DNA from 3 places in the Streptomyces sp. ICC4 genome. Region 3 is predicted to be linked to each of the others. Evidence: riboswitches for the same ligand, from Rfam matches in the RefSeq annotation. Region 3 holds a riboswitch; each other region holds the start of a gene.

Region 1 (10,107 bases), 6.1 Mb from region 3:
ACCCGGCTGCGGCGGCTGGTGTCCAAGGCGTTCACCCCGCGCAGGATCGCCGAGTTCACCCCGCGGGTGCAGGAGCTGACCGACCAGCTCATCGACCAAATCATTGAAAGGCAGCACGGCGCGGAGAAGGGGGAGGCGGATCTCATCCACGAGTTCGCCTTCCCGCTCCCCATCTACGCCATCTGCGAGATGCTCGGCGTACCGCGAGAGGACCAGGACGACTTCCGCGACTGGGCCGGGATGATGATCCGGCACGGAGGCGGTCCGCGCGGCGGTGTGGCCCGGGCGGTCAAGCAGATGCGGACCTACCTCGGCGAGCTCATCCACCGCAAGCGCGACGCCCCGGGCGACGACCTGATCTCCGATCTGATCCGGGCCAGCGACCACGGCGACCACCTGACGGAGGCCGAGGCCACCGCGATGGCCTTCATCCTGCTCTTCGCCGGGTTCGAGACCACCGTGAACCTCATCGGCAACGGGGTCCACTCCCTCTTCATGAACCCGGAGCAGCGCGAACGCCTCCAGCGCTCCCTCGCGGCCGGCGAGAGCGGCCTGCTGGCCACCGGCGTGGAGGAGCTGCTGCGCTACGACGGCCCCGTGGAGCTGGCCACCTGGCGGTTCGCCACGGAGCCCTTCGTCCTCGGCGGCCAGGACATCGCGGCCGGCGACCCCGTGCTGGTGGTCCTCGCGGCCGCCGACCGCGATCCCGAGCGGTTCGCCGACCCGGACACCCTCGACCTCTCGCGCACCGACAACCAGCACCTCGGGTACGGGCACGGCATCCACTACTGCCTGGGTGCCCCGCTCGCCCGGCTCGAAGGGCAGACCGCGCTCGCGACCCTGCTGACGCGCCTGCCCGACCTGGAACTGGCCGTGCCCACCGGGGAGCTGCGCTGGCGCGGCGGGCTCATCATGCGGGGCCTGCGGACGCTTCCGGTGCGGTTCACCCCCCAAAACACCTGAAACCGGGGTGACCCGGAGCCAGTTCGAGCCCGAACTTGTGACAGGCGTTCGAAGGCCGCTAGGTTCTGCCGTTACCCCGCCGTTATGCGAAAGGTGCAGCCTCATGCGTTCCGGGAACGGCCGCCACAGACGCCCCCGACAAGTGCCCGCACTTGTCGTCACCGCCGGCGTCGCCGGCTCCGCGCTGGCCCTGCCGCTGCTCGCGGCCACCGGCGCCAGCGCCGCCGAGACCTCCACGTGGGACAAGGTCGCCGAATGCGAGAGCGGCGGCACGTGGAGCGCCAACTTCGGCAGCGGCGCCTACGGCGGGCTGCAGTTCACGCAGGAGCAGTGGCAAAACGCCGGCGGGCTCGACTTCGCCGAGCGCGCCGACCTCGCCAGCCGCTCCCAGCAGATCGCCGTCGCCGAGCGGGTGCTGGCCTCCCAGGGCCCCCAGGCGTGGCCGCTGTGCGGGGTGCCGGCCGGACTGACCCAGGAGGCGCCCGCCGCCGCTGTGGACCCGGGCCTGCCCAAGGGCACCGCGTCCCCCTCCCCGGCCCCGTCCCGCCCGGACGACTCCATCCCCTACCTCGGCACGGGTACGCCGTCCACGGACTTCGGGGCCCCGACGCCCGGGAGCCCCTCCCCGGCCGCCTCGCCGTCCTTCCTGCTGCCCGACTACCCGCTCGGGGCGCCCAGCGGACTGCCCGTCATGCCCGACCCGGTCCTCCCCGAGACGCCCCCCGGGCTGCCGGGCGACCCGACGGCCCCCACGAGCCCGACGGCTCCCACGCCGCCGTCCACGGACCCGGAGCAGCCCGCGGACCCCTCCGTGCCCGCGGACCCGACGGCTCCGGTGGCCCCGTCCGACCCGGCGTCCCCGACCGCCCCCGTGGCTCCCGTGGGACCTGCCGACCCGTCGGCTCCCGCGGACCCGGCCGCGCCGGGCGCACCGGCGGCGGGCGCGGCGCAGAGCGGCGGAAAGCACCGCGGCCCGGCCGCCGTCGAGGCGCCCGTCACGTCTGACGCCGCGTCGGACCCCACGTACACGGTGAAAGCGGGCGACAGCCTGGCCGCGATCGCGGACGCCAACGGGGTGAAGGGCGGCTGGAACGCGCTCTACGAGGCCAACGAGCAGGTCATCGGCGGGGACGCGGACCTGATCAAGCCCGGCCAGAACCTGGATCTAACCGACGAATAAGGGCAGTTAGGTCGTCCGGAAACAGTTGATTGTCCGTTTTCTGTAAGTGAGACATGTGTCTCTTCAGGTCAACTGGCGTGTCCGGTCCGCAGCGTTCCGCAAACCCTGCCCTCACCTGCGCAAACACCGGTGGGAAGAGTGCAAGCAGGCCCTGTTTCTCCCCGATGTCTCTCGTTGAACATCGGGGAGAGACCTGTCTACCTTCTGAGTCGCCCGCCACCGCGGGCTCCTTCGACCGCATCGCCGAATCCTGCCGGCGGACGGAGGGAACACTCGTCGCGTAAGCGCCGAAGGCAGGAGCGGGGGAACCAAGGTAGGCGCCGGAACCGGCCGTTGAGAGACGGCCACGGAACCGGCTAGGGGTTAAGACGGGCGCTAGGCCGCTCGTCCGGGCACTCACTCGCCCGAACCCGACAGCTCACCTCGTAGGCGTCGGTGAGGAGAACTCCATGCTGATTTCCGGCAAGGGCAAGCACCGTCGCGGCTCCAAAGCCGCCCGCATCATCACGCTCGCCGGTGTCGCCGGTGTCGCCGTGGCGGCCCCGCTGATGACCGCCGGCACCGCGTCCGCCGCGACCGCTTCCGAGTGGGACCGCGTCGCCTCGTGCGAGTCCGGTGGCAACTGGTCCATCAACACGGGCAACGGCTACTACGGCGGCCTGCAGTTCTCGTCCTCCACGTGGGCCGCGTACGGCGGCAAGTCGTACGCCGCGCAGGCCAACCAGGCCTCCAAGTCGCAGCAGATAGCCATCGCGGAGAAGGTCCTCAAGGGCCAGGGCAAGGGCGCCTGGCCGTCCTGCGGCGTGGGCCTGTCGAACTCGTCCTACACGGGCGGGGCCGCCGAGACCCCCAAGCCGAAGGCCGAGCCGAAGAAGCAGGAGAAGAAGGCCGAGCCGAAGAAGGAGACCAAGCGCTCCACCGAGGCTCCGACCACCCGCTCCGAGCGCCCGGCCGCCGCACCGAAGACCGAGGCCCCCAAGACGGGCAACGGCTCCTACGAGGTCAAGTCCGGCGACACGCTGGGCAACATCGCCGCGGCGAACGGTGTCCCGGGCGGCTGGGAGAAGCTCTTCGAGCTCAACAAGGACATCGTCTCGGACGCGGACCTGATCTTCCCGGGCCAGAAGCTGAAGGTCAGCTGAACCCTGCGGCAACAGCCGTAGGTCCCGCGTTCGCAACGCGCAGTATTCCACCGCCCGGCGCGCAACCCCCTTCGCGCCGGGCGGTGCTGTGTGCCGGGTCCGGGCCGGTGGCGGGCCCGGAAATCCCCGATGATCAAGGGTCCTATGTCCTGTAAGAGGGGCATTCAGGCCCTTTTTCGTCCCAGGACCCGGGCGGTCGGCTGGCCGACTGCCCCGAGGCGGTTAGGCTCTAAGCGGCAAGGCCATCCCACGGCCTGACACGCCACCGCACACTCAGCGTCACATCCCAGAAGGAGATGCTCGTGCCGTCCATCGACGTCGTCGTAGCCCGGGAAATCCTGGACTCCCGAGGCAATCCCACGGTCGAGGTCGAGGTGGGCCTCGACGATGGCAGCACCGGCCGTGCTGCAGTCCCGTCCGGCGCCTCCACCGGAGCGTTCGAAGCCGTAGAGCTCCGTGACGGTGACCCCAACCGCTACATGGGCAAGGGTGTCGAGAAGGCCGTCCTCGCCGTCATCGAGCAGCTCGGCCCGGAGCTCGTCGGCTACGACGCCACCGAGCAGCGCCTGATCGACCAGGCGATGATCGACCTGGACGCCACCGAGAACAAGGGCTCCCTCGGCGCCAACGCCATCCTCGGCGTCTCCCTCGCCGTGGCGCACGCCGCGGCCGAGGCCTCCGACCTCCCGCTGTTCCGCTACCTCGGCGGTCCGAACGCGCACCTGCTGCCCGTTCCGATGATGAACATCCTCAACGGTGGGTCGCACGCCGACTCCAACGTCGACATCCAGGAGTTCATGATCGCCCCGATCGGCGCGGAGTCCTTCTCCGAGGCCCTTCGCTGGGGTGCCGAGGTCTACCACACCCTCAAGAAGGTCCTGCACACCAAGGGCCTCTCCACCGGTCTGGGCGACGAGGGCGGCTTCGCGCCGAACCTCGAGTCGAACCGCGCCGCGCTCGACCTCATCGTCGAGGCCATCAAGCAGGCCGGCTACGTCCCGGGCAAGGACATCGCGCTCGCGCTCGACGTCGCCGCGTCCGAGTTCTACAAGGACGGCAAGTACGAGTTCGAGGGCCAGTCCCGCTCGGCCGCCGAGATGACCGAGTACTACGAGGAGCTCGTCTCCGCGTACCCGCTCGTGTCCATCGAGGACCCGCTGTACGAAGACGACTGGTCGGGCTGGAAGACCCTCACCGACAAGCTGGGCGCCAAGGTCCAGATCGTCGGCGACGACCTCTTCGTCACCAACCCGGAGCGTCTCGCCCGCGGCATCGAAGAGGGCTCGGCCAACGCCCTGCTCGTCAAGGTGAACCAGATCGGTTCGCTGACCGAGACCCTCGACGCCGTCGAGATGGCCCAGCGCAACGGCTTCAAGTGCATGATGTCGCACCGCTCCGGTGAGACCGAGGACGTCACCATCGCCGACCTCGCGGTCGCCGTGAACTGCGGCCAGATCAAGACCGGCGCCCCGGCCCGCTCGGACCGCGTCGCCAAGTACAACCAGCTGCTGCGCATCGAGGAGATCCTCGACGACGCCGCGGTGTACGCGGGCCGCAGCGCCTTCCCGCGGTTTCGCCCTGCGAACTGATCAAGCACAGTAAGGGCTGAACCGTCCTTTAGGGCGCACGCCTCCCTACGTCCCCGCACTCGGTCCCGTACCGTGTGCGGGGACGTATTGCGTAGCGCGTGTGACAGGGGAGGCGGATCAATGGCCGGGAACCGGGACCGGTTCGCCACGTTCTCGACCGCGACGAGGCTCAAGCAGCTGGGCGAGCGGACCGCGGCGCACGTCTACCGCTCCCAGTCCAGGCGGCAGGTCCGCCGCAGCCGGCTCACCGGCCGGGCCGCCCTGCTCGTCCTCGTCCTCTGTACCCTGGTCGTCGCCCTCGCCTATCCGATGCGCCAGTACGTGTCCCAGCGCTCGGAGATCGCGGAGCAGCAGAAGGCCGCCACCGCCGCGCGGGAGCGGCTGGAACGGCTGCGGGACGAGAAGGCGCGCTGGCAGGACAACGCCTACGCGGAGCAGCAGGCGCGCAAGCACCTGCACTTCGTCCGGCCGGGGGAGATCAGCTACATCATGAGCGACCCCGGGGGCGAAGCCGCCGAGCACCGCCGCAGCGGACAGGCCGCCACCGACCGGCCCTGGTACTCCAACGTCTGGGACGGCGTCGACAAGGCCGACCGCCCGGGCGACTGACGACGTACCCGACGTACCCGACGTCGGTACGCACCCATCCACGAGAACGAAAAGACTTCCTCCAGGCATGCAGACGCCCCCGCCCCAGACCGACCGGACCGAGCCGACCGCCGCCGACATCGAGGCGTTCCAGCAGCAGCTCGGCCGCCCGCCGCGCGGGCTGCGCGCCATCGCGCACCGCTGCCCCTGCGGGCAGCCGGACGTGGTCGAGACCGCCCCGCGGCTCCCCGACGGCACGCCCTTCCCGACGCTGTACTACCTGACCTGCCCGCGGGCCGCCGGTGCGATCGGCACGCTGGAGGCCAACGGCGTGATGAAGGAGATGCAGGCCCGGCTCGCCGTGGACCCGGAGCTGGCCGACGCCTACCGGGCCGCGCACGAGGACTACATCACCCGCCGCGACGCCATCGAGGTGCTCCAGGGCTTCCCGAGCGCCGGCGGCATGCCGGACCGGGTCAAGTGCCTGCACGTGCTGGTCGGCCACTCGCTGGCCGCGGGCCCGGGCGTGAACCCGTTCGGCGACGAGGCCCTGGCGATGCTGCCCGAGTGGTGGGCCAAGGGCGCCTGCGTCACCCCGTGCGGGGACAAGGCGGAGCAGAAGGACACCGGCGCGTGACCCGGGTCGCGGGCATCGACTGCGGTACGAACTCCATCCGCCTGCTCGTCGCGGACTGCGACGGCGCCACCGGGGAGTTCGTCGAGCTGGACCGCCGGATGACGGTCGTGCGCCTCGGTCAGGACGTGGACCGGACGGGCCGGCTGGCCCCGGAGGCCCTGGAGCGCACCTTCGCGGCCTGCCGCGAGTACGCGGCGGTGATCAAGGAGCTCGGCGCCGAGCGCGTGCGCTTCGTGGCGACCTCGGCCTCCCGGGACGCCGAGAACCGGGACGAGTTCGTCCGGGGCGTGCTGGACATCCTGGGCGTCGAGCCCGAGGTGATCTCCGGCGACCAGGAGGCGGAGTTCTCCTTCACCGGCGCCACCAAGGAGCTGACGGGCACCGACCACCTGGAGAAGCCGTTCCTGGTGGTGGACATCGGCGGCGGCTCCACGGAGTTCGTGGTCGGCGACGACCACGTCCGGGCGGCCCGCTCCGTGGACGTGGGCTGCGTGCGGATGACCGAGCGCCACCTGGTGGTCGACGGGGTCGTCACCGACCCGCCGACCGCGGCGCAGGTGGCCGCCGTACGGGCGGACATCGAGGCGGCGCTGGACCTGGCGGCCGCGAGCGTTCCGCTGGGCGAGGCGCGCACCCTGGTCGGGCTGGCCGGCTCGGTGACCACGGTCGCCGCGATCGCGCTGGGCCTGACGCGGTACGACTCGGCGGCGATCCACCACTCACGGATCCCCTACGGGAAGGTCCGCGAGATCAGCGAGCGGATGCTGGCGCTGACGCACGCGGAGCGCGCGGCGATCCCGGTGATGCACCCGGGGCGGGTCGACGTGATCGGCGCGGGCGCGCTGGTCCTGCTGGCCGTCATGGAGCGGGTCGGGGCTTCGGAGGTCGTGGTCTCCGAGCACGACATCCTCGACGGAATCGCCTGGTCGATCGCCTGACCGAGGTCCCGAGGGGGCTCCGGGAGGTCTTCCGGGGCTCTTACGGAGGCCTTAGGTCCCGTCGTCCACACGAACTTCGTGAAGTTCTTCACAAGGAAAAGATGCCCGTGAGGGCTCTTGAGGGGCCTTTTGGGTGACTCGAGGGCCCTCCGGGCCTTCTTTTTGCGAGCGTTCGTGCGAATGACGGACGCCGGGAGGCTCCGGCGGTAGGTATCCACGAACCGGGTGGTCTACTCCGCTTAGAGGGTCGGAGCCCAGTTCAGGACTGGTGCTCAACGCCTCCCGTTACACCGTGGTTCCCGTCCCGCGCCATGACCTCGGTCACGTGGGCGGCGGAGTGTAGCAGAGGGTCTCGAGTCCCTTGTGAAGGGGCTCACGAGCGTCACTCCATGGGGTGCTGGATACTCGTTCCATGAGCACCACGGAGCGTCCCAGGATCCTCGTTGTAGGAGGTGGGTACGTAGGCCTGTACGCAGCCAAGCGCATCATGAAGAAGATGCGCTACGGCGAGGCGACCGTCACGGTCGTCGACCCGCGCTCGTACATGACCTACCAGCCCTTCCTCCCCGAAGTGGCCGCAGGCAGCATCTCGCCTCGGCACGTCGTCGTACCTCTGCGACGCGTGCTGCCCAAGGCTGAGGTTCTCACCGGCCGGGTCACCAGCATCGACCAGGACCGCAAGGTCGCCGTCGTCACGCCGCTGGTCGGCGAGGCGTACGAGCTGCCCTTCGACTACCTGGTGATCGCGCTCGGCGCCATCTCCCGCACCTTCCCGATCCCCGGCCTCGCCGAACAGGGCATCGGCATGAAGGGCGTCGAAGAGGGCATCGGCCTGCGCAACCACGTACTCGAGCAGCTCGACAAGGCCGAGTCCACGACGGACGAGGACGTCCGCCGCAAGGCCCTCACCTTCGTCTTCGTCGGCGGCGGCTTCGCCGGTGCGGAGACCATCGGCGAGGTCGAGGACATGGCCCGCGACGCCTCGAAGTACTACTCCAGCATCAAGCGCGAGGACATGCGCTTCATCCTGGTCGACGCGGCCGACAAGATCCTCCCCGAGGTCGGGCCCAAGCTCGGCACCTGGGGCAAGGAGCACCTCGAGTCCCGCGGCATCGAGATCTACCTGAGCACCTCCATGGACTCCTGCGTGGACGGCCACGTGGTGCTGAAGAACGGCCTCGAGGTCGACTCCAACACCATCGTGTGGACCGCCGGCGTCAAGCCCAACCCGGTGCTGGCCCGCTACGGCCTCCCGCTCGGCCCCCGCGGCCACGTGGACGCCCAGCCGACCCTCCAGGTCACGGGCACCGACTACATCTGGACCGCCGGCGACAACGCCCAGGTTCCCGACCTCGCGGCCCGCAAGGCCGGCGTCGAGAACGCCTGGTGCCCGCCGAACGCCCAGCACGCGCTGCGCCAGGCCAAGGTCCTCGGCGACAACGTCATCTCGGGCATGCGGGGCTTCCCGCAGGCGCCGTACTCGCACGCCAACAAGGGTGCGGTGGCGGGTCTCGGCCTCCACAAGGGCGTCGCGATGATCGTCATGGGCAAGATGAAGATCAAGGTCAAGGGCCGGCTCGCCTGGTACATGCACCGCGGCTACCACGGTCTGGCCATGCCGACCTGGAACCGCAAGATCCGCGTCTTCGCCGACTGGACCCTCGCGATGTTCCTCAAGCGCGAGGTCGTCTCCCTCGGCGCCCTGGAGACTCCCCGCGAGGAGTTCTACGAGGCCGCCAAGCCGGCTCCGGCCCCGGTCGCCGCGAGCGTCCCGGCCGAGAAGGCCAAGGCCTCCTGACCGGCTCCGGCCGGCCGTACGAGGAGCACGACCCAGAGTGACCCCGAAGGGGCCGCCCGCCATCCGTGGTGCGGGCGGCCCCTTCGGCGTACCCGTACTCCGTAGGAGCAGGCCGGACGCTTGACCGGCGCCGGAAATGGGTAGGCCGATCGGTCGGAACTTTCTGGAGGTGCCTCGATGAACGACGCCGCGCCGCGGCTGGCCGCCTTAACCGAAACCCTGATGGGCGCCCCCCTGCCCGTCCGCATACGGGCCTGGGACGGCAGCGAGGCCGGCCCGGCCGACGGCCCCACCCTGGTCCTGCACCACCGGCGCGCCCTGCGCCGGATCCTGTGGAAGCCGGGCGAGCTGGGGCTGGCCCGCGCCTGGGTGTCCGGGGACCTGACCGTCGAGGGCGACCTCTTCGAGCTGCTGGACCGGGTCGGCGGGCTGCTCTGGGAACGGGACCCCGCGCCGGCGGACGCCCCCGGGCCCGCCGGGCGCGCCGCCCTGCTGCGCGATCCCGGCACGCGGGCCGCCGTACGCTCCCTCGTGGGCCTGGCCCGGCCGTGGCCGGCGCCCGCCCCGCCGCCGGAGGAGGCCGTCCGGCGCGGCGGCGGCCCCCGGCACACCAAGGGCAGCGACCGGCAGGCCATCAGCCACCACTACGACGTGGGCAACGCGTTCTACGAGCACGTGCTCGGCCCCTCGATGGTGTACTCCTGCGCCTACTGGACCCCCGGCGGGAGCCTGGAGGACGCCCAGCGGGACAAGCTCGACCTGGTCTGCCGCAAGCTCGCCCTGAGCCCCGGCGACCGGCTCCTGGAGGTCGGCTGCGGCTGGGGCTCCATGGCCCTGCACGCGGCCCGGGAGTACGGGGCCAGGGTCACCGGCATCACGCTCTCGCGCGAGCAGGCCGCCTACGCCCGCAAGCGGGTCGCCGAGGAGGGCCTCGCCGATCTGGTCGACATCCGGGTGCAGGACTACCGGGACGTCGGGGACGGACCGTACGACGCCGTCTCCTCCATCGGGATGGCCGAGCACGTCGGCGCCGAGCGCTACCGCACCTACGCCCGCACCCTGTACGGACTGCTGGGGCCGGGCGGCCGGCTGCTCAACCACCAGATCGCGCGCCGCCCCCAGCCGGACGAGGAGGCCTACCGCATCGACGAGTTCATAGACGCCTACGTCTTCCCCGACGGGGAGCTGTCCCCGATCGGCACCACCGTCGGCGAACTGGAGCGGGCCGGCTTCGAGGTCCGCGACGTGGAGGCGCTGCGCGAGCACTACGCC
Region 2 (10,107 bases), 110 kb from region 3:
ATGTCGGCCCCGGTCGACTTGCCGACCCGGTCGGCCTTGTGGAACAGGTCCAGGTAGTCGTCGCGCATCTGCTCGCCGATCCCCACCAGGCGGGCGTACCGGTGCAGCCGGTCGCGGTGCGGCGCGGGGTCCTCGCCCGCGGCCAGCAGCCCCATGGTCAACGGGGCCAGGACGGAGTACCGCGCGCTCTTGAAGTCGGTTACGGCGTGCAGGAACTCCTCACCGGGATCCGCGAGGGTGTCCCGCTCCAGGTCCGCGATCTGCCCGAGCACGGTCTCGGCCGCCGTCCGGGTCTGGACGGCCAGCAAGGCGTGGCGCAGCTCCGCCGGAACGTCGGCCTCCAGCAGTACCTGCATCGACAGGAACGCGGCGAGGTCGCCCGCGAGCACGGCGAGGCCGAGGGCGGCGGGGAGGTCGCCGGGCAGCTCCCGGCGGTAGGCGTAGTACGTCGAGGCCCCGCCGCGCCGCAGCGGGGCGTCGTCGATGATGTCGTCGTGGACGAGCCCGTGCGTCTGCAGCAGCTCGAGGCTCAGGGCCGCCTCCGCCAGGCCCGGCGGTTCGTCGGTGGTCACCAGCCGGGCCGCCTCGTGCAGCACGACCACCCGCAGGCGCTTCCCGCCGCGCGTCGACAGCTCGCGCAGCAGCTCCAGGCAGCGCGGGGCGAAGCGGCTGGGCAGCGGGAGGTCGATGCGCTCCCCGAGGGTGTCGAAGTACTGCTCGAAGCGGGCGTCGAACCGGCTGACGTGTCCGGATATCCGTTCCAGGGCGTGGGCGAGGGCGGTGGCCGTGGCCGTGTCGTTCATGAAGATCAGTATCGGCCCCCGCCCGCCCGCGGATCCCGGCCCGTACCGCGTGACGGGACCGGCCGACGCGGCACGATGTAAGAAATCATTGACACGGGGTATGGATCCTTTTACATTCGTCATGTCAAAGTTGTTTTACATGGGAGTGGCTGTGGCTTTCGAAGAGAAGCGCGCGTGGGTCATGGGGGTGGTCGCGGTCGCCGGGTACGCGGTCTACCTGGCCCTCGTGCTGGGCCGGGCCGGTGACGGCGTCCCCCTCACGGAGGTCCCGTACATCGCGCCGCTGCTCTGGACGGTCGGCGGAGCCATCGCGGCCTCGATCCTCCTGCACGTGGCGGTCGCCGCCGCCTCGCCCGGCGAAGCCGACGTCAAGGACCAGCGGGACAAGGAGATCGGCCGCCTCGGCGAGCACGCCGGGCAGTCCTTCCTCGTCATCGGCGCCGTGGCCGCGCTGATCCTGTCGATGGCGGGGGCGGACCGCTTCTGGATCTCCAACGTGATCTACCTGGGCTTCGTCCTCTCGGCGGTGCTCGGCTCCGTCGTGAAGCTCGCCGCCTACCGCTGGGGGTTCCAGTCGTGGTGAAGCCGACCGGCATCACGAACCGGATCAGGATCTTGCGCTTCGAGCGCGCGGAGATGACCCAGGCGGAGCTGGCGGAGCGCATCGGCGTGACCCGCCAGACCGTCATCGCCATCGAGAAGGGCCGCTACTCGCCCTCGCTCGAGACGGCGTTCAGGATCGCCCGCGTCTTCGCCGTGCCGCTCGAGCAGGTATTCCAGTACACCGACGAGGAAGGGACGGCGCCGTGAAGGCGATCGTGCAGGACACATACGGATCCAGCGACGTACTGGAGCTGAGGGACGTCGAGACGCCGAAGCCGGGCCCCGGGGAGGTGCTCATAGCCGTCCGGGCCGCCGGAGTGGACGCCGGGGTCTGGCACCTGATGAGCGGCCGGCCCTACCTGCTCAGGCTCATGGGGTACGGACTGCGCGCGCCCAAGGTCGCCGTACGCGGCCGGGAGGTCTCCGGCCGGGTCGAAGCGGTCGGCGGGGGAGTGAGCGCATTCAAGCCGGGGGACGAGGTGTTCGGCATCTGCGAGGGCTCCTTCGCGGAGTACGTGTGCGCCCGGCAGGACAAGCTCGCGCACAAGCCCGCCGGGCTCCCCCTGGAGGAGGCGGCCGCGCTCCCCCTCTCCGGCCTGACCGCCCTCCAGGCCCTGCGCGACGTGGGCCGCGTGCGGCCCGGGCAGCGGGTCCTGGTCATCGGCGCCGCGGGCGGGGTCGGCACCTTCGCGGTGCAACTCGCCAAGGCGTACGGCGCGCACGTCACGGGGGTGTGCAGCACCGCGAAGACGGAGCTGGTGCGCTCGCTCGGCGCGGACGAGGCCATCGACTACACGCGCGAGGATTTCGCCGACGGAGTGCGCCAATACGACCTCATCCTCGACACCGCCGGCAACCGCGGCCTGTCCCACCTCAGGCGCGCCCTGATGCCGCGCGGAAGGCTCGTCATCGTCGGCGGCGAGGGCGGCGGCCGCTGGCTCGGCGGCATCGACCGGGTGCTGCGGGCCGCGCTGCTCAACCCCTTCGTGCGCCACACGCTGGGCGGCATCTTCGCCGCCGAACGCCAGAGCGACCTCGAGGTCCTGCGGCGGCACGTCGAGGACGGCACGCTGTCCCCGGCCGTCCAGCGCACCTTCCCGCTCGCGCAGGCCCCCGAGGCCGTCGAACGGCTCCACCGGGGCGAGGCGCGCGGAAAGATGCTGATCATCCCCTAGTGCTAGCCGTGGTCCTCCGCCCGGGGGCCCCTCCCAGCGGTAGCCGGGGGAGATGCACCGCACCGGACACCGCGACCCGGCAAACCTTCCCGGTCACAGCACTAGGCGTTGACGGCAGGGACCCAGGTCGGCTGCCGCGCCGCGCCCACCCCTCGAAACGGACCGGCGAATCCGTGGTCCCGTGCCTACGATGCGCATCGGATGACCTCCCGTGGGGGGCTGGTGGCGGGGCACGAGAGGGATCGTCACCGTGGAGGACGCGAGGGGTGGGTGCGGCCCGGCCGGTCGACGCACCGAAGTCGCGCACCCTGCCGGCCGTGCTCCTGTTACGGGCCAACGCCTTGGTGTCCTGGGACACGGTGAAGGCGGCGATGTGGGGCGAGTCGGTTCCGGCCACGGCGCACGCCTCGCTCCACAACCACGTCGCCCGCCCGGTTGGAGGCGCTCGTCGACGCCCACCTGCTGGAGTCCCCGGAGCCGGGCCGCTACCAGTTCCACTGCCTGGTCCGGGCGCTCGCCCGGAGCTCGCGGAGGAGGCGGACACGCCGGACGAGCGTGCGCGGGCGGTCGCCCGCCTCGTCGAGTGGTGCCTGCGCGGGACCGACGCGGCCACCGTGCGGCTCGCGCCGGCCGCGCGCCGGGTCCCGCTCGACCCCGCGCCGCCACCCGTCGCCCTGGGAGAGCGCGCTCCCGACGTTCGAGCGGGCCGGGGACTCGGGCCGGGCGCGGGAGGTGCGGGAGGTGCGGGAACGCCTGGGGCGGCTGGCGGAGGCGTGCTGAGGCGTCCTTCGGCCACGAGGAACGCCTCGGAGGAGCTCGCGGGCAGCGTCAGCTGTGTATAGGCGGCAGGTTTCGGACAGTGGGGTGACGCGGACCATTGTGGCCCGAGGCACCGACAACGCCGACTCCGACCCAGGAGTGGGCCGGGAACTTCTCCAGCTCCCGACACGCTTGCATACAGTGGCAGGTCTGACAGGAATCTCTGCATCGCGATCGAAGGGACCACATGCCCATGGGTCACACGGCCACAGCCCAGGCCGGCTCCGGCGGCCTCACAGCGACCGAGCACCGGCTGGCCAACGGCCTGCGCGTGGTGCTGTCCGAGGACCACCTGACCCCGGTCGCCGCGGTCTGCCTCTGGTACGACGTCGGCTCGCGCCACGAAGTCAAGGGACGCACCGGCCTGGCTCACCTCTTCGAGCACCTGATGTTCCAGGGCTCGCAGAACGTCTCCGGCAACGGGCACTTCGAGCTGGTCCAGGGGGCCGGCGGCTCCCTCAACGGCACCACCAGCTTCGAGCGCACCAACTACTTCGAGACGATGCCGACCCACCAGCTGGAGCTCGCGCTGTGGCTGGAGGCGGACCGGATGGGCTCGCTGTTGGCCGCCCTGGACGACGAGTCCATGGAGAACCAGCGCGACGTCGTCAAGAACGAGCGCCGCCAGCGCTACGACAACGTCCCGTACGGTACGGCCTTCGAGAAGCTGACCGCCCTCGCGTACCCGGACGGCCACCCGTACCACCACACCCCGATCGGCTCCATGGCCGACCTGGACGCCGCGTCCCTGGAGGACGCGCGCGCCTTCTTCCGTACGTACTACGCGCCCAACAACGCGGTGCTGTCGGTCGTCGGCGACATCGACCCCGAGAAGACGCTCGCCTGGGTCGAGAAGTACTTCGGCACCATCCCCGGCCACGACGGCAAGCAGCCGCCGCGCGACGGCTCGCTCCCCGAGACCATGGGCGAGCAGCTGCGCGAGGAGATCGTCGAGGAGGTTCCGGCCCGCGCGCTGATGGCGGCCTACCGGCTCCCGCACGACGGCACCCGCGAATGCGACGCCGCCGACGTGGCGCTGACCGTGCTGGGCAGCGGGGAGTCCTCCCGCCTGCACAACCGCCTGGTACGCCGCGACCAGACCGCCGTCGCGGCCGGCTTCGGCATGCTGCGGCTGGCCGGCGCGCCGTCGCTGGGCTGGCTGGACGTCAAGACCTCCAGCGGGGTCGAGGTGCCCGCCATCGAGGCCGCCGTCGACGAGGAGCTCGCGCGGTTCGCCGCCGAGGGCCCGACGGCCGAGGAGATGGAGCGCGCCCAGGCCCAGCTGGAGCGCGAATGGCTGGACCGGCTGAGCACGGTGTCCGGCCGCGCCGACGAACTGTGCCGCTTCGCGGTGCTGTTCGGCGACCCGCAGCTGGCGCTGACCGCCGTCCAGCGCGTCCTCGACGTCACCGCCGAGGAGGTGCAGGCCGTGGCCGCGGCCCGACTGCGCCCGGACAACCGCGCGGTGCTCGTGTACGAGCCGCTCGAAGCCAACGCAGCCGACGACACGGAAGAAACCCACGCGAGCGACGAGAACGAGGGGGCGGAGCAGTGAGCGACACCGCAGCCGTCACGATGACCTTCCACCCGCGCCCCGAGGCCGGCGAGCCGCAGCCGTGGGCCTTCCCGGCCCCCGAGCGCGGGGTACTGGCCAACGGCCTGACCCTGCTGCGCTGCCACCGCCCCGGCCAGCAGGTGGTGGCGGTCGAGATCAACCTCGCCGCCCCGCTGGACGCGGAGCCCGAGGGCCTCGACGGCGTGGCCACCATCATGACCCGCGCCCTGTCCGAAGGCACCGACAAGCACTCCGCCGAGGAGTTCGCGGCCGAGCTGGAGCGCTGCGGAGCCACCCTCGACGCGCACGCCGACCACCCGGGCCTGCGGGTCTCCCTGGAGGTCCCGGCCTCCCGGCTGCACAAGGCGCTGGGCCTGCTCGCCGAAGCGCTGCGCGCGCCCGCCTTCGCGGACGACGAGGTCGACCGCCTGGTGCGCAACCGGCTCGACGAGATCCCGCACGAGAGCGCCAACCCGCAGCGCCGTGCCGCCAAGCAGCTCTCGAAGGAGCTGTTCCCGGCCTCGCTGCGGATGTCCCGCCCGCGCCAGGGCACCGAGGAGACGGTCGCCCGCATCGACTCCGCGGCCGTACGCGCCTTCTTCGAGGCCCACGTGCGCCCCGCGACCGCCACCGCGGTGGTCGTCGGCGACCTGACCGGCATCGACCTGGACGCCGTCCTGGCCGACACCCTGGGCAACTGGACCGGCGACACCGCCGAGCCGCGCCCGGTCCCGCCGATCACCGCCGACGACACCGGCCGCGTGGTCATCGTGGACCGGCCCGGCGCCGTCCAGACGCAGCTGCTGATCGGGCGCATCGGTCCGGACCGCCACGACCGGGTCTGGGCGCCCCAGGTGCTCGGCACGTACTGCCTGGGCGGCACCCTGACCTCCCGCCTGGACAAGGTGCTGCGCGAGGAGAAGGGGTACACCTACGGCGTGCGCGCCTTCGGACAGGTGCTGCGCTCCACCGCCGACGGCAAGGGCGCCTCGATGCTCGCCATCAGCGGCTCGGTGGACACCCCGAACACCGGCCCGGCGCTGGACGACCTGTGGAAGGTGCTGCGGACCCTCGCGGAGGGCGGTCTGACCGACGCCGAACGGGATGTGGCGGTGCAGAACTTGGTGGGCGTGGCCCCGCTGAAGTTCGAGACGGCCGCCTCTGTCGCGGGCACGCTCGCCGACCAGGTCGAGCAGGAGCTCCCGGACGACTACCAGGCGCAGTTGTACGCGCGGCTCGCCGAGACCGGGACGGTGGAGGCCACTTCGGCGGTCGTCAGCGCCTTCCCGGTGAACCGGCTGGTCACGGTCCTGGTGGGCGACGCCTCGCAGATCGAGGAGCCCGTACGGGCCCTGGGGATCGGTGAGGTGACGGTCGTTTCCAACTGACGGGCGATCCAGGGGACTCCGGCGGCTTGTCCGCCGGAGTCCCTTTTGCCTGTTTAGTCGCGTGGTTGCTTGTATGTGGTGTGGCGTACGCAACAAAAAGGCGCGTCTGTTTGGCGATTGACTGATGATCCGCCTAGCGTCGTCCGTGCTGTCCGTCAGTTGTACCCGCCGCGTCCGCGGCACCGGACAGCGATCGCCGAGTCCCCGTCAGGCGCGAGCCTGGGGAGCCGGGGACCCACATGTGTCCCTGGGGTGAATCGGACCCCCTCGCAAGAGGAGGCCCGTAGGAGACCTTCCTGCTCCGAACCCGTCAGCTAACCCGGTAGGCGAGAGGGAAGGAAAGGATCAGCCCCTTCATGGCGTATGGCAGTCGTGCCGCCGGCAAGCACCGTGGTTCCAGTCGTATGAGCCGCAAGACCGCCGGCTACGCCGGCATAGCCGCCCTCGCCGCCACCGGCGTCGTCGGCTCCCTGGCCGGTCCCGCGTTCGCCGCGGACAAGGCCCCCTCGCTCGAGGACACCGGCCTGAACACCATCGTCGTGGCCGACGAGCTCGCGGGCGAGATCCAGGCCCAGGCCGACTCCCAGCAGCGCGCCGCGGAAGCCGCCGCCGCCAAGGCGAAGGCGGAAGCCGACGCGAAGCAGCGGGCCGCCGAGGCCAAGGCGAAGGCCGAAGCCCAGGCCAAGGCCGAGCGCGAGGCCGCGGAGCGCGCCGCCCGCGAGGAGGAGCGCAAGCGCCTCAACACCTTCGTCTCCCCGATCGACGGCTCCTACGTCAGCACCCAGTGGCACGCGAGCGGCGGCATGTGGTCCTCCGGCAGCCACACCGGCATCGACTTCCACGCCGACTCCGGCACCGCGGTCCACGCCGTGGGCCTGGGCACCGTGGTCGAGGCGGGCTGGGGCGGCGCGTACGGCAACAACGTCGTCATCAAGCACGCGGACGGCACCTACACCCAGTACGGCCACATGCTGAAGCTCAGCGTCTCCGTGGGCCAGCAGGTCGCCCCGGGCCAGCAGATCGGCCTGTCGGGCAACAGCGGCAACTCCAGCGGCGCGCACCTGCACTTCGAGGCCCGCACCGGTGCCGACTACGGCTCGGACATCGACCCGATCACCTACCTGCGCTCCCACGGCGTCACCGTCTGACGGACACCGCCCCGCACCGCACTTCTTCCGCGAAGGCCCCGGCTCTCCCGAGCCGGGGCCTTCGCGTTGTGTGAATGTTTCGCATTACCGGCCGCCCTCGGAAATTATCGTGTGTTGCAATAGAGTCGCAGCGCGCACAGTCATACGAAATAGGCGGAGGTCCGGTCTTGCGAATTCCCGCGCACACGGTATGCACAGCAATCCGCGACGACATCGTCTCCGGGGTGTTCGGCCCCGGGGGCCGGCTGACCGAGGAGGTGCTGGCCCGCCGGTACGGAGTCTCGCGCGTCCCGGTGCGCGAGGCGCTGCGCACGCTGGAGTCCGAGGGGTTCGTGACCACCCGCAGGCACGCCGGCGCCTGCGTGGCCGAGCCGACCGAGCAGGAGGCCGCCGACCTCCTGGAGCTGCGGATGCTGCTGGAACCCCTCGCCGCCGCCCGGGCGGCCCGGCGGCGCAGCGAGGCCCACCTCAAGGTGCTGCGCGGCCTGGTCAGACTGGGCCAGGAGCGGGCCAGGAGGGGCCAGGGGGAGGATCTGCGCTCGCTGGGGGGTTGGTTCCACGAGACGCTCGCCCAGGCGTCCGGCAGCCCCGGGCTGATCTCGCTGCTCACCCAGATGCGCCACAAGGTGGCCTGGATGTACGTGGTGGAGGCCCCGGCGCGGCCCGTGGAGTCCTGGGCGGAGCACGGCGCGATCGTGGACGCGGTGGCCCGGGGCGACGCCGAGCGGGCCCGGGCGCTGACCGCGCTCCACGCGGACCGGGCGGCCGGGGCGCACCGCATACGCGTGAGGACTTTGCAACCTGCCGTAAACACGGCGAGCGGCTCGCTTTAACATTCGCCGTATACAAAGGTTGGATATCCTGGCGGCATCGCCCGATTCGGCGCCGGGAATTCCGTGCGCAATGGCGCGGTGTTCCAGGGAATTCATTTCCGCGGGCCGACCGCCGGAATCGAAGTCCGCCGGGCGAAAAACGCCGAAGCCGCTGCTCCCGACCGGGGTCGGGGGCAACGGCTTCGCGGTGCGAGGTCCTGCGGGTCGAACCCGAAGGGGTCAGACGGTCTCGGGGAGCTGCTCGAGACCCTCGGCGACCAGCTTCGCGAGGCGGTCCAGCGCGGCCTCGGAGCCCTCGGCGTCGGACGAGAGGACGATCTCCTCGCCGCCCTGGGCGCCGAGGCCCAGGACCGCCAGCATGGAGGCGGCGTTGACGGGTTCGCCGCCGGCCTTCGCGATGGTCACCGGGACGCCGGAAGCGGTCGTCGCACGGACGAAGATCGAGGCGGGACGAGCGTGCAGGCCCTCGGCCCAGCCGACGTTGACGCGGCGCTCTGCCATGGTGATGCCCTTCAGGTTCTTACGGTTGTCTAGACCAGTCTCTCACGACGTCCGGAATGGTCGGACCGACCTTCGGCCCGAATCCGCCCGCCGTTCGACCTATCCCAGCTTGCACTGATTCGCGCCAGCTTGCCCGATGCGCCGCGCCCGGGCCACTTGAACCGTTCGCGCCTTAAGGTGGCCCCATGACCACGGAGTCGGACCCCTCGTACCCGGACCACTGGGAGGCGGACGTCGTCCTGCGCGACGGCGGAACCGCCCGGATCCGGCCCATCACCACCGACGACGCGGGCCGGCTGGTCAGCTTCTACGAGCAGGTCTCGGACGAGTCGAAGTACTACCGCTTCTTCGCCCCCTACCCCCGGCTCTCCGACCGCGACGTGCACCGCTTCACGCACCACGACTACGTGGACCGGGTCGGCCTCGCCGCGACGATCGGCGGGGAGTTCATCGCCACCGTCCGCTTCGACCGGATCGGCTCCGACGGCCGCCCGGCCACCGGTCCCTCCGACGAGGCCGAGGTCGCCTTCCTCGTCCAGGACGCCCACCAGGGGCGCGGGGTCGCCTCCGCCCTGCTCGAACACATCGGCGCTGTGGCCCGCGAGCGCGGGATCCGCCGCTTCATCGCCGAAGTGCTGCCCGCCAACACCAAGATGATCAAGGTGTTCACGGACGTCGGCTACCAGCAGAAGCGCAGCTTCGAGGACGGCTCGGTCCACCTCACCCTCGACCTCGAGCCCACCGCCGAGTCCCTCGCCGTCCAGCGCGCCCGCGAACAGCGCGCCGAGGCCCGCTCCGTGCAGCGGCTGCTCGCCCCGGGATCGGTGGCGGTGATCGGAGTCAGCCGCTCCGGCGGGGGAGTGGGCGCGGCCGCCCTGCGCAACCTGCGGGACAGCGGCTTCCACGGACACCTCTACGCCGTCAACGAGGCCCGCGCCCCCGGCATCGAGGGGGACCTGCTGGACGGCGTACGGGCCTACCGCTCGGTCGGCGACATCGGCGCCCCGGTCGACCTCGCGGTGGTCGCGGTCCCGGCGGACCGCGTCCCGGAGGCGGTGGCCGCCTGCGGCGAACACGGGGTGCAGGGCCTGGTGGTGCTGTCCGCCGGATACGGGGAGAGCGGGGCCGAGGGCCTGGCCCGCCAGCGCGAACTGGTGCGGCAGGTGCGCTCGTACGGGATGCGCCTGATCGGGCCGAACGCCTTCGGGGTGATCAACACCGCGCCGGAGGTGGAGCTGAACGCCTCGCTCGCACCGGCTCCCGCGCCCGCGCGCGGACGGGT
Region 3 (10,107 bases):
CGGAAGTACGTCTTCCTCTGCACCAACGCGATGCTGCTCCGGAAGAAGATCGAGAAGTTCACGCCGTCCCCCTACTTCGCCTTCGCCGTGCACATCGACGGACTGCGCGAGCGCCACGACGAGTCGGTGGCGAAGGAGGGCGTCTTCGACGAGGCGGTCGCCGCCATCAAGGAGGCGAAGAGCCGCGGGTTCCGCGTGACGACGAACTCCACCTTCTTCAACACGGACACCCCGCAGACGATCATCGAGGTGCTCAACTACCTCAATGACGACCTGCAGGTGGACGAGATGATGATCTCGCCCGCCTACGCCTACGAAAAGGCACCCGACCAGGAGCACTTCCTGGGCGTGGAACAGACCCGGGAACTCTTCAAGAAGGCCTTCTCGGGCGGCAACCGCAGGCGCTGGCGCCTCAACCACTCCCCGCTCTTCCTGGACTTCCTGGAAGGCAAGGTGGATTTCCCGTGCACCGCCTGGGCCATTCCGAACTACTCGCTCTTCGGCTGGCAGCGCCCCTGCTATCTGATGAGCGACGGATACGTGCCCTCGTACCGGGAGCTGATCAACGACACCGACTGGAGCAAGTACGGCCGCGGCAAGGACCCGCGCTGCGCGAACTGCATGGCGCACTGCGGGTACGAGCCCACCGCGGTCCTCGCCACCATGGGGTCGCTGAAGGAGTCGCTGCGCGCGGTCCGCGAGACCATGGGCGGGAACCGGGACAAGTCGGCATGAGCGCGGGCCACGCGCGCCGGGCGGGGGAGGCGGCCGCGGCAGGCGGGGCGGCGGCCGCGGCGGGCGGATCGGGCGGGCGCGGCCGGGGCAAGGGCTTCGACCTCGGCGCCCTGCTGGCCGAACGCGGCGCGGAGCGGTACGAGCTGCACGCCCGCCACCTCAACCACCAGCTGCCCCGGATGCTGCACACCATCGGCTTCGACAAGGTCTACGAGCGGGCCCAGGGGGCCCACTTCTGGGACGCCGAGGGCAACGACTACCTCGACATGCTGGCCGGGTTCGGGGTGATGGGCCTCGGCCGCCACCACCCGGTGGTCAAACAGGCCCTGCACGACGTCCTGGACGCCCAGCTCGCCGACCTCACCCGCTTCGACTGCCAGCCGCTGCCCGGGCTGCTGGCGGAGAAGCTGCTCGCCCACAGCCCGCACCTGGACCGGGTCTTCTTCGGCAACAGCGGCACCGAGGCGGTGGAGACGGCCCTGAAGTTCGCCCGGTACGCCACCGGGCGGCCCAGGGTCCTCTACTGCGACCACGCCTTCCACGGGCTCACCACCGGCTCGCTGTCGGTCAACGGCGAAGCCGGCTTCCGGGACGGCTTCGCCCCGCTGCTCCCCGACACCGGGATCGCGCTCGGCGACCTGGCCGCCCTGGAGCGGGAGCTGAAGAAGGGCGACGTGGCGGCCTTCGTCGTCGAGCCGATCCAGGGCAAGGGGGTGCTCGCCGCCCCGCCCGGCTTCCTGGCTGCCGCGCAGGAGCTGCTGCACCGGCACAAGGCGCTGCTGATCGCGGACGAGGTGCAGACCGGCCTCGGACGGACCGGGGACTTCTACGCCTACCAGCACGAGGCCGGGGTGGAACCCGACCTGGTGTGCGTGGCCAAGGCCCTCTCGGGCGGCTACGTCCCGGTCGGCGCGACCCTGGGCAAGGACTGGATCTTCAAGAAGGTCTACTCGTCCATGGACCGGGTGCTCGTCCACTCCGCGAGCTTCGGTTCCAACGCGCAGGCGATGGCGGCCGGACTCGCGGTGCTCTGCGTCATGGAGGACGAGGGGGTGGTGGCCAACGCCCGCGCGATGGGCGACCTGCTGCGCGGCCGCCTCGCCGGGCTGGTCGACGAGTACGAGCTGCTGCACGAGGTACGGGGACGCGGGCTGATGATCGGCATCGAGTTCGGCCGGCCGTCCTCGCTGGGGCTGCGGAGCCGGTGGACCATGCTGCAGGCGGCCCGCAAGGGGCTGTTCGCGCAGATGGTCGTGGTGCCGCTGCTGCAGAAGCACCGGATCCTCACGCAGGTCTCGGGCGACCACCTCGAAGTCATCAAGCTGATCCCGCCGCTGATCGTGGACGAGGCGGACGTCGACCGGTTCGTCGGCGCCTTCCGCGAGGTCATGGACGAGGCGCACGGTGGCGGCGCGCTGATGTGGGACTTCGGCAGGACGCTGGTCAAGCAGGCGGTCGCCAACCGCTGAGCGGACGGGCGGGGCGGGCCGCGGGGTCTGCGGACCCGGCGGCCCGCCCCGCGCCGTGTGTGCCGTGTTGTGCCGCGCGAGGTCAGTCCAGCAGCCGGTCGCGCAGCCGGCCGAGGGTCTCGGGTGCGAGCCCGAGCCCCTCGCCGAGGTAGCGCTCCGCCCCGCCCCACTCCTCGTCGATCGTCTCGAAGGCCGCGGTCAGGTACGGGGCGCGGGCGTCGAAGAGCGGGGCGAGCAGCTCCGCCACCTCGGCGGTGCGGGGCTGGGCCGCCTCGCTGCCCCGGCGGACCCGGTAGCGGTTGTGCGGGGCGTTGGACTCCAGGTAGTCCGCGACGATCGCCTCGCGCCCGACGCCCAGCGCGAGCAGGGTGACCGCGATCGACAGGCCGGCCCGGTCCTTGCCGGCCGCGCAGTGCATGAGGGCGGGGACGCTGTCCTCGGCGAGGGCGTGGACGACCCGGCTGTGCTCGGCGGTGCGGGTCTTGATGATCGTGCGGTACGAACGGGACATCCGCGCGACGGCCTTGCCCTCACCCAGGATCTCGCGGAGCTGGGCGAGGTCCCCGTCGCGGACCATCGTCCAGAACTCCCGGCCGTCCGCCGGGTCAGACAGCGGGATGTTGATGTTCCGCACGCCGGGAAGCTCCACGTCCGGGCCCTCCAGCGCGTGGTCGGCGTCGTTGCGGAAGTCGAAGACGGTGTGCAGCCCGAGCGAAGCGAGGAACTGTGCATCGGTTTCGGTGGCATGCGCCAGATGTCCGCTTCGGAACAGTCGTCCCGTCTTGACCCTCCGTCCGTCCGTGGTCGGCAGCCCGCCCACGTCGCGGAAGTTGCGTACGCCGGCCAGGGTCGGCCCCGCGTGGGGGGTCTGGGATATCCGCTGGGTCACAGGGGTCCTCCGTGTCGTCGTCGCTGGTGTCCGAATTACGCTACTTGTGGCCAACTTGCCATGGCGAGCGCCGAGATCGGACACGTCCCGTGAGCCAGATCATACGGTGACGGTGAGTGCCTGATCGCGAATGCCGAATTGCCTAGCCGGAGCGGTCGTTGAAGGTGCGGAATGGACGGAGGGTGACCAGAATTCCGGCGCACCGTCATCTTCAAGATTCTGTTGGGGAATTCAAGACTTGTTCCGTGCGGCCGGACTCGATTACGTTCGCGATCGATCCGGACGGACCGCCTAATCCTGCCGCCGACCGGAAACCGCATCCGACTATTCACGCGCGCGGCAGGAGCGGGGGAACCAGGTAAGCCGCTGTTCCGGATCTCCGTCGAGATCTTTACAACGGGACAGCTCGGGGTGAAGCCGTACATGTGCTGTTCGCCGGCACGTGGGCGGCCGGACATCTCCAGTCCGAACCCGACAGCTCACCTCGCAGGCGTCGGAGAGGAAATTCGCCATGCCTGGAACGGGTAAGCACCGCCGTCCGAAGTCCCGCTCGATATCCCGTGGTTTCGCCGCCGCCGGCACCGGTGGCGCGGCCCTCGCGCTTCCGCTGCTCGGGGCGGCCGGCGCCCACGCGGCCGGCGCCCCGGCCGCCGCACCCGCCACCGCACCTGCCACCGCGCCGGCCTCGGCGCCGCAGGTCCCGGCCTCGCTCCAGGCCGCGCCCGCCACTGCGCAGGCCGCCCCCACCGTCTACACCGTGGTGCCCGGGGACCACCTCTCCAAGATCGCCGAGAGCCGGCACCTCAGCGGTGGCTGGGAGCAGCTCTACGCCGACAACCGGGCTGCCGTCGGGTCCGACCCGTCGCTGATCCACCCGGGCCTCAAGCTGACGCTCGGCGCGAAGGGCACGGCCGAGGCCGCTCCGAGCCGGGCGGCCGCTCCGGCCGCGCCGGCCGCGCCGGCCGAGCAGTCCGCCGACTCCTCCGAGTCCGCCGAAGACGCGTCCGGTTCCGGCGGCGCCGAGGCCCCGGCGGCGCCCGCACGCAAGGCGCCCGCACCCAAGGCCCCCGCCAAGCAGCAGCAGGCCGCCCCCGCTTCGGCCGGGTTCGTCTCCCCGGTCAGCGGCGGCGCCTCCACCGCGTACAAGGTCGCCGGGTCCATGTGGTCCAGCGGCTACCACACCGGCGTCGACTTCTCCGCGAGCACCGGCAGCACCGTGAAGGCGGTCGGGGCGGGCACCGTCGTCTCCGCCGGCTGGGGCGGCGCGTACGGCAACGAGGTCGTCATCCGGCACGCCGACGGCAAGTACAGCCAGTACGCGCACCTCTCCCAGCTCAACGTCTCGTCCGGCCAGAGCGTCAGCGCCGGGCAGACCGTCGGCCTCTCCGGCGCCACGGGCAACGTGACCGGCCCGCACCTCCACTTCGAGATCCGCACCGGTCCCTCGTACGGCTCGGACATCGACCCGCTGGCCTACCTGCGGTCGAAGGGCGTCAGCATCTGACTCCGTCCGGCGCCGCGACCCGGTGGGCCTTCCCGGTCGCAGCACTAGACTGCCCGTCCGCTCACGGGACGGGGTGCACGGCATGGCGGTCACGGCAAGGGAGCTCAACCGCTCCACCCTCGCACGGCAGTTGCTGCTCGGGCGCGAGGCGCTCGGTGTCACCGACGGGGTCCGGCGGGTGGTCGCGCTGCAGGCGCAGCAGGCCGCCTCGCCGTACCTCGCGCTGTGGAACCGGCTCGCGGACTTCGATCCGGCCGCTCTCGACGCCGCGTTCACCGGCCGCGAGATCGTCAAGTCGACCCTGATGCGGATCACCCTGCACGCCGTGCACGCCGACGACTTCCCCGCCTTCCGCGAGGCGGTGCAGCCGGGGGTGCGGGCGGCGCGGCTGGGCAGCCGGTTCACGGCGTCGGGGCTGAGTGCCGAGGACGCCGACGAGCTGGTGCCGCGGCTGCTGGCCTTCGCCGACCGGCCCCGTACGGCCGCGGAGTGCGAGCGGTGGCTGGAACAGCGGCTGGGCGAGCCGCCGCAGCCCGGAGCCTGGTGGGGACTTCGGCAGTACGCGCCGCTGCTGCACGCGCCCACCGCGCACCCGTGGTCCTTCGGCGAGCGGCCGTCGTACGTCGCGTCCCGGTACGGGACGACGCGGGCGGTCCCCGCCGATCCCGAGGCCTCCGCGCAGTCCCTGCGGGCGCTCGTCGTGCGCTACCTGGAGGGCTTCGGGCCCGCCTCGGTGGCGGACGTGGCGCAGTTCGCGCTGGTCCAGCGGGGCAGGGTCAGGCAGGCGCTGCGGGAAGCCGAGCTCTCCCACGGCCTGCGGCGGCTGGAGGGGCCGGGCGGCGAGGAGCTCTTCGACGTCCCCGGCGCGCCGCTGCCGGACGGGGACACGCCGGCGCCGCCCCGGCTGATGGCCATGTGGGACAGCATCCTGCTCGCGTACTCCGACCGGGGCCGGGTCATCCCGCCGCAGTACCGGAGCCTCGTCACCCGGGTGAACGGGGACACGCTGGCGACCCTGCTGGTCGACGGGTACGTGGCCGGGGTGTGGCGCCCGGCGCCCGGGGGAGTGGAGGTCACCGCCTTCCACCCGCTGCCGGAGGAGGTCTGGGAGGCGCTCGCGGCCGAGGCCCGGTCGCTGACGGCCTTCCTCGCCGACCGGGATCCGGAGGTCTACCGGCGGTACGGCCACTGGTGGAGCAAGCTGCCGAGCGCCGGAACCCGGCTGCTCGTCTGACGCCGGCGGGGCCGGGACCGGAGGGGGGTCCCGGTCCCGCCGGCACCGTTCTCCTATTCCCCACCTGACGGGTGGTGAAGATCACGGTCCGTAAGACCGTGGCTACGGTCGCGTAGGTGGCGGGTCGGGGTGAAGGATGTGGTCCCGTGGCAGCGACGACGACGACACTCAAGACCATCGGCTCGTACGCGGCGATCGGGGACAGCTTCACCGAGGGCATCGGGGACCCGGGACCCGGGGAAACGTTTCTCGGCTGGGCGGACCGGCTGGCCGTACTCCTGGCCGATCAGCGCGACGAGCACGACTTCCGGTACGCGAACCTGGCCGTGCGCGGCCGCCTCCTGGACCAGATCGTGGCCGAGCAGGTCCCCCGGGCCAAGGAGCTCGAACCGGACCTGGTCACCTTCTGCGCGGGCGGCAACGACATCATCCGGCCCGGCAGCGACCCGGACGACGTGGCCGAGCGGTACGAGGCCGCCGTGCGCGACCTCACCCGCTCGGTGGGCCGGGTCATGATCACCACGGGCTTCGACACGCGGGACGTGCCGGTCCTCAAGCACATCCGGGGCAAGATCGCGACCTTCAGCGCGCACGTCCACTCCATCGCCGACCGGTACGACTGCCCGGTGCTCGACCTCTGGTCGCTGAAGTCCGTACAGGACCGGCGGGCCTGGGACGCCGACCGGCTGCACCTGTCGCCCGAGGGGCACACGCGCGTCGCGCTGCGGGCCGCGCAGGTGCTCGGCATGGAGGTGCCCGCCGACCCCGACCAGCCGTGGCCGCCGCTGCGGCCGCGCGGATCGGTGGACGTGACCCGGGACAACATCCAGTGGGCGCGCGAGTACCTGGTGCCGTGGATCGGACGGCGGCTGCGCGGGGAGTCCTCCGGCGACCACGTCGAGGCGAAGCGGCCGGACCTGCTGCCGCTGTAGGACCCGGCCGGACCCGGCCGTACGGGGGGCGGGGAGCTTCTACACCGCCTGGGACGGTCCGGCGCCCTCCGGGTGACCCGGCGGGTTCAGCGCCGCCCTCGTGTGCAATCCGGACGTCAGGATGTGGCGGGGCTGCGCCGGACTCCTCGTCGCCGCGCTCGGCGCCCCCCTCGACGGGGGCGGCCGGGTCGGGATCAGCGTCCCCCTGCTCCACGAGGAGGACGGGACGCTGCACCACTCGCTGCGCCGGGAGTCGCGCGTGACGCGCGCCCTGGGCGAGGCGGTGATCGGCAACCGCCGGGCCGGCCGCTTCCCGCTGTGGAGCGAGCTGGTCACCGATCCCGCCGCCTACCGGCGGGCCACGGTCGCGGACTGGGCGACCGGGGCGCTGATGGCACTCTCCCGGGAGTGCCTGGACGCCTGTGGCGCCTGGGACGAATCGTTCTTCTTGTACTCGGAGGAGACGGAGTACTGCCTGCGGGCCGGCGACCGCGGCTTCGCCACCCGCCTGGAGCCCGCCGCCGAGGCCGTCCACCTCGGCGGGGACTCGCAGGTGTCGCCCCGGCTCTGGACCCTGCTGACCCTCAACCGGGTGCGGCTCTACGGGCGCCGCCACGGGCCGGCGGCCACCACCGCCTTCCGGGCGGCCGTACTGCTGCGCGAGACCTCGCGGGCCGCCCTCGGCCGGCCCGCGAGCCGGGCGGCGGCGCGGGCCCTGGCCAGCCCGACCGCGCTGCGCGCCACCCCCGGGCCCTGAACCCGCCGGGTCACCCGGAGGGCGCCGGACCGTCCCAGGCGGTGTAGAAGCTCTCCGGGTTGACCAGGTAGCGGACCGTGGGCCGCGGCACGTGGCGCACCTCGTGGCGGCGGCTGTAGCGGCGTACGAGCTCCCAGTCCTCGCGGGGCAGCACCTCGGGGGTGCGCCGCAGCCGGCTGAAGTACAGCGACCGGTTGCGGCGCGCCACGAAGGCGTTGGTGTCCAGGAACGCCTCGTGGGCGGAGCGCCGGCGGTCGAACGGCACCGACAGCACGTCCCGTTCGGTACCGTCGGGGAGCACCCGGCGCAGCGCGGTGTACACGGCGTCGGGACCGCCGGCCGGCTCCAGGACCGCGAGGGCCTGCTCCAAGTGGTCCGGCTCCCACAGGTTGTCGTCGTCGAGGAAGGCGACGTAGCGCGAACGGGTCAGCCGTATCCCGACGTTGCGCACGACACCGGCCGTTGCCGTGTTGCGGTCCAGCGACACCGCGAACAACCGGGGATCCGCAGGCAGTTCGGGCAGTCCCGCGCCGTCGTCCACCACGATGACCACCTGGTCGGCCACGGTCTGGGCCAGGGCCGAGAGGACCGCGGCGCGCAGCGCCTCGGGGCGCCGGTGGGTGGCGATCACGGTGGCGACCAGGGCGGTCGGCGGCCGGCCGGTCAGGGCGGCGAGCCGGACGGTCTCGGCGTCCTCGAAACGGCGCAGCCGCACGGCGGAGGGGGCGAGCAGGAGCTTGTTCCTGGCCTCGAAGAGCACCAGCCAGCCGAAGGCCCGCTTGAGCAGCTCCCAGGGGGCCCGGGCGATGCGGCGCATGATGTCCTTCCGGTCTTCAGGGAGTCGGTTCGGGGACGACGGGCCGGCCGTCGCTCGTGCGGTTGCCGCTCCAGACGTTCCCCGCGCCGCCGGCGTTCCAGGCGGCGACGGCCCCGTAGGTTCCGCTGTTGGGGTGGTACTGGGTGGAGAACACGTTGTCCGTGACCTGGATGCCCGTCGCACCCGGGCCGCCCCCGTAGAGCGCGTACGCCCCGCCGGCCAGCCAGTTGCGGTCGACGATGACGTTGGAGACCACGCCGGTGTCGGCGAAGAGCCCGAGGGCCGCGCTGGCGCCCCGGTCCACGGGGACCGCGTTGAGCAGGGTGTTGTGGCGGATGGTCAGCCGGCCCTTGTTGCCGCCGCCGCTGATGACGGCGTCCGTGTGCTGCCACTCGCCGCCCAGGTTGCGGAAGGCCGCGATGTCGTGGACGAAGTTGTCGTGCAGGTTGCCCTGGCCCATGGACAGGGCGTTGCCGAACACCGAGATGTTGCACCAGCCGACCTCGATGGAGCTCTCGCCCATGTTGGAGACCGCGTAGTTGACGCCCCCGTTGTCGGGGCCCTTGCCCGGGATCGCGGTGATCGTGGTGTGCAGGACCCGCAGGCCCTTGAAGCCCGGACGGAGGTTCACGCCCCACCAGTTGGCCGAGGTGATCTTGCTGTCGATGATGGTGACGTCGTTCGCGTAGACGTCCAGGGAGCCCTTGATGTCCCAGCCCTTGATGACCATCCCGTCCGTCTTCACGGACATGTTCCCCGTGTCGTGCCGCTCCAGCCCGATCCGCGGACCGGTGGTGCGCGCATCGGGGAAACCGCAGGCGCCCGGCGAGGCCGAGGTGCAGGCGGGCGCGGCCGGGGACGGCGGCGCGCTGCCGGCCGGCGGGGGAGTGGCGGAAGGGGACGGCGGCGCGGTCTCCGAGGGGCTCGGACCGACCGAAGCGGAGGGGTCCGCGGAGGGCTCGGGGGTGACGAGGGCGCCGTCCTCACCGGGACACTGAAGGGCGCTGTCCGGGCACGAAGCGGCGGAGGACTCGGTGTTCCCCGTCCGCTCGGCCTGGTAGAGGGCCAGCCCGGTGACCAGGAGGACCCCGGCCAGCAGCCAGGCCCATAAGCGTCTGCGATGACGTGCCATATGACGTGCCATGGAGCTATACCCCTACGGTCGCGGGCGCGGCAGCCGGTGGGGAACCGCGTAGGAAGCCGAGGCTGGGCAGGACGCACAGGGCGTAGCACAGCGTGCCCGCCGCCCCGGTGGCGAGCAGTGCGAGGACGCCGTCGCCGAGCAGCTCCTCGAGCAGGAGGACCACACCCGTCATCACGACACCGCCCAGGAACGGCCAGGCGCAGGCCCGCGCGACGGTGCCCAGGGAGATGCCGCCCCGGTGCAGCGCGACGAGGAACACCGGCACCACGACCACGCCGGCGACCAGGACGTGCCCCTGGGCCACGCCCACGATCCCCCCGGCCCCGGCGCCGATCACCAGGGTCGGGATCAGGACCACGAGCCACAGTCCCTGCACCCCGATGAGGGAGCGGCGGCGGCCGATGGCCACCAGGCAGTCGTAGGCCAGTTCGCAGCCGATCCGGACGAGGCCGAGCCCCATCAGCCAGGGCAGCGCCGCGGCGGCCGGCAGCCACCGCTCGCCGTAGACCAGACCGACGATCGGCGCGGAGAGGGCGGCGAGCAGGACGCAGAGCGGCACGGTGCCCGTCATCACCACGCCCAGGGCGCGGCCGAACCCGCCGGCCAGCGCTCCGGGCGTGTCCGCC

What was found. A riboswitch is a leader RNA that binds a small molecule or an ion and turns the genes downstream of it on or off. The one in region 3 is predicted to bind cyclic di-AMP.
Positions count from the first base shown of each region.
Region 1: it holds a riboswitch for cyclic di-AMP, as region 3 does, so the genes downstream of both, DRB89_RS07455 (transglycosylase family protein) here and DRB89_RS36210 (LysM peptidoglycan-binding domain-containing M23 family metallopeptidase) in region 3, are expected to answer to the same signal.
Region 2: it holds a riboswitch for cyclic di-AMP, as region 3 does, so the genes downstream of both, DRB89_RS35615 (M23 family metallopeptidase) here and DRB89_RS36210 (LysM peptidoglycan-binding domain-containing M23 family metallopeptidase) in region 3, are expected to answer to the same signal.

Region 1 covers NZ_CP030286.1:1,645,115-1,655,221, forward strand. The annotation lists gene DRB89_RS07445 (cytochrome P450) at 1-963, shown strand, start outside; gene DRB89_RS07450 (transglycosylase family protein) at 1,106-2,143, shown strand; cyclic di-AMP (ydaO/yuaA leader) riboswitch at 2,419-2,590, shown strand; gene DRB89_RS07455 (transglycosylase family protein) at 2,593-3,285, shown strand; gene eno (phosphopyruvate hydratase) at 3,582-4,874, shown strand; gene DRB89_RS07465 (septum formation initiator family protein) at 4,995-5,483, shown strand; gene DRB89_RS07470 (DUF501 domain-containing protein) at 5,551-6,099, shown strand; gene DRB89_RS07475 (Ppx/GppA phosphatase family protein) at 6,096-7,037, shown strand; gene DRB89_RS07480 (NAD(P)/FAD-dependent oxidoreductase) at 7,450-8,835, shown strand; gene DRB89_RS07485 (cyclopropane-fatty-acyl-phospholipid synthase family protein) at 9,013-10,107, shown strand, end outside.
Region 2 covers NZ_CP030286.1:7,583,716-7,593,822, reverse strand. The annotation lists gene DRB89_RS35650 (polyprenyl synthetase family protein) at 1-803, opposite strand, end outside; gene DRB89_RS35645 (hypothetical protein) at 955-1,386, shown strand; gene DRB89_RS35640 (helix-turn-helix transcriptional regulator) at 1,380-1,613, shown strand; gene DRB89_RS35635 (NAD(P)-dependent alcohol dehydrogenase) at 1,610-2,581, shown strand; gene DRB89_RS35625 (pitrilysin family protein) at 3,588-4,955, shown strand; gene DRB89_RS35620 (pitrilysin family protein) at 4,976-6,343, shown strand; cyclic di-AMP (ydaO/yuaA leader) riboswitch at 6,528-6,687, shown strand; gene DRB89_RS35615 (M23 family metallopeptidase) at 6,700-7,491, shown strand; gene DRB89_RS35610 (GntR family transcriptional regulator) at 7,659-8,324, shown strand; gene DRB89_RS35605 (HPr family phosphocarrier protein) at 8,544-8,825, opposite strand; partial or broken gene DRB89_RS35600 (GNAT family N-acetyltransferase) at 9,011-10,107, shown strand, end outside.
Region 3 covers NZ_CP030286.1:7,696,356-7,706,462, reverse strand. The annotation lists gene hpnH (adenosyl-hopene transferase HpnH) at 1-735, shown strand, start outside; gene DRB89_RS36220 (aspartate aminotransferase family protein) at 732-2,204, shown strand; gene DRB89_RS36215 (tyrosine-protein phosphatase) at 2,287-3,093, opposite strand; cyclic di-AMP (ydaO/yuaA leader) riboswitch at 3,405-3,601, shown strand; gene DRB89_RS36210 (LysM peptidoglycan-binding domain-containing M23 family metallopeptidase) at 3,605-4,597, shown strand; gene DRB89_RS36205 (winged helix DNA-binding domain-containing protein) at 4,680-5,831, shown strand; gene DRB89_RS36200 (SGNH/GDSL hydrolase family protein) at 5,978-6,763, shown strand; gene DRB89_RS36195 (glycosyltransferase family 2 protein) at 6,864-7,520, shown strand; gene DRB89_RS36190 (glycosyltransferase family A protein) at 7,531-8,337, opposite strand; gene DRB89_RS36185 (hypothetical protein) at 8,354-9,469, opposite strand; gene DRB89_RS36180 (oligosaccharide flippase family protein) at 9,486-10,107, opposite strand, start outside.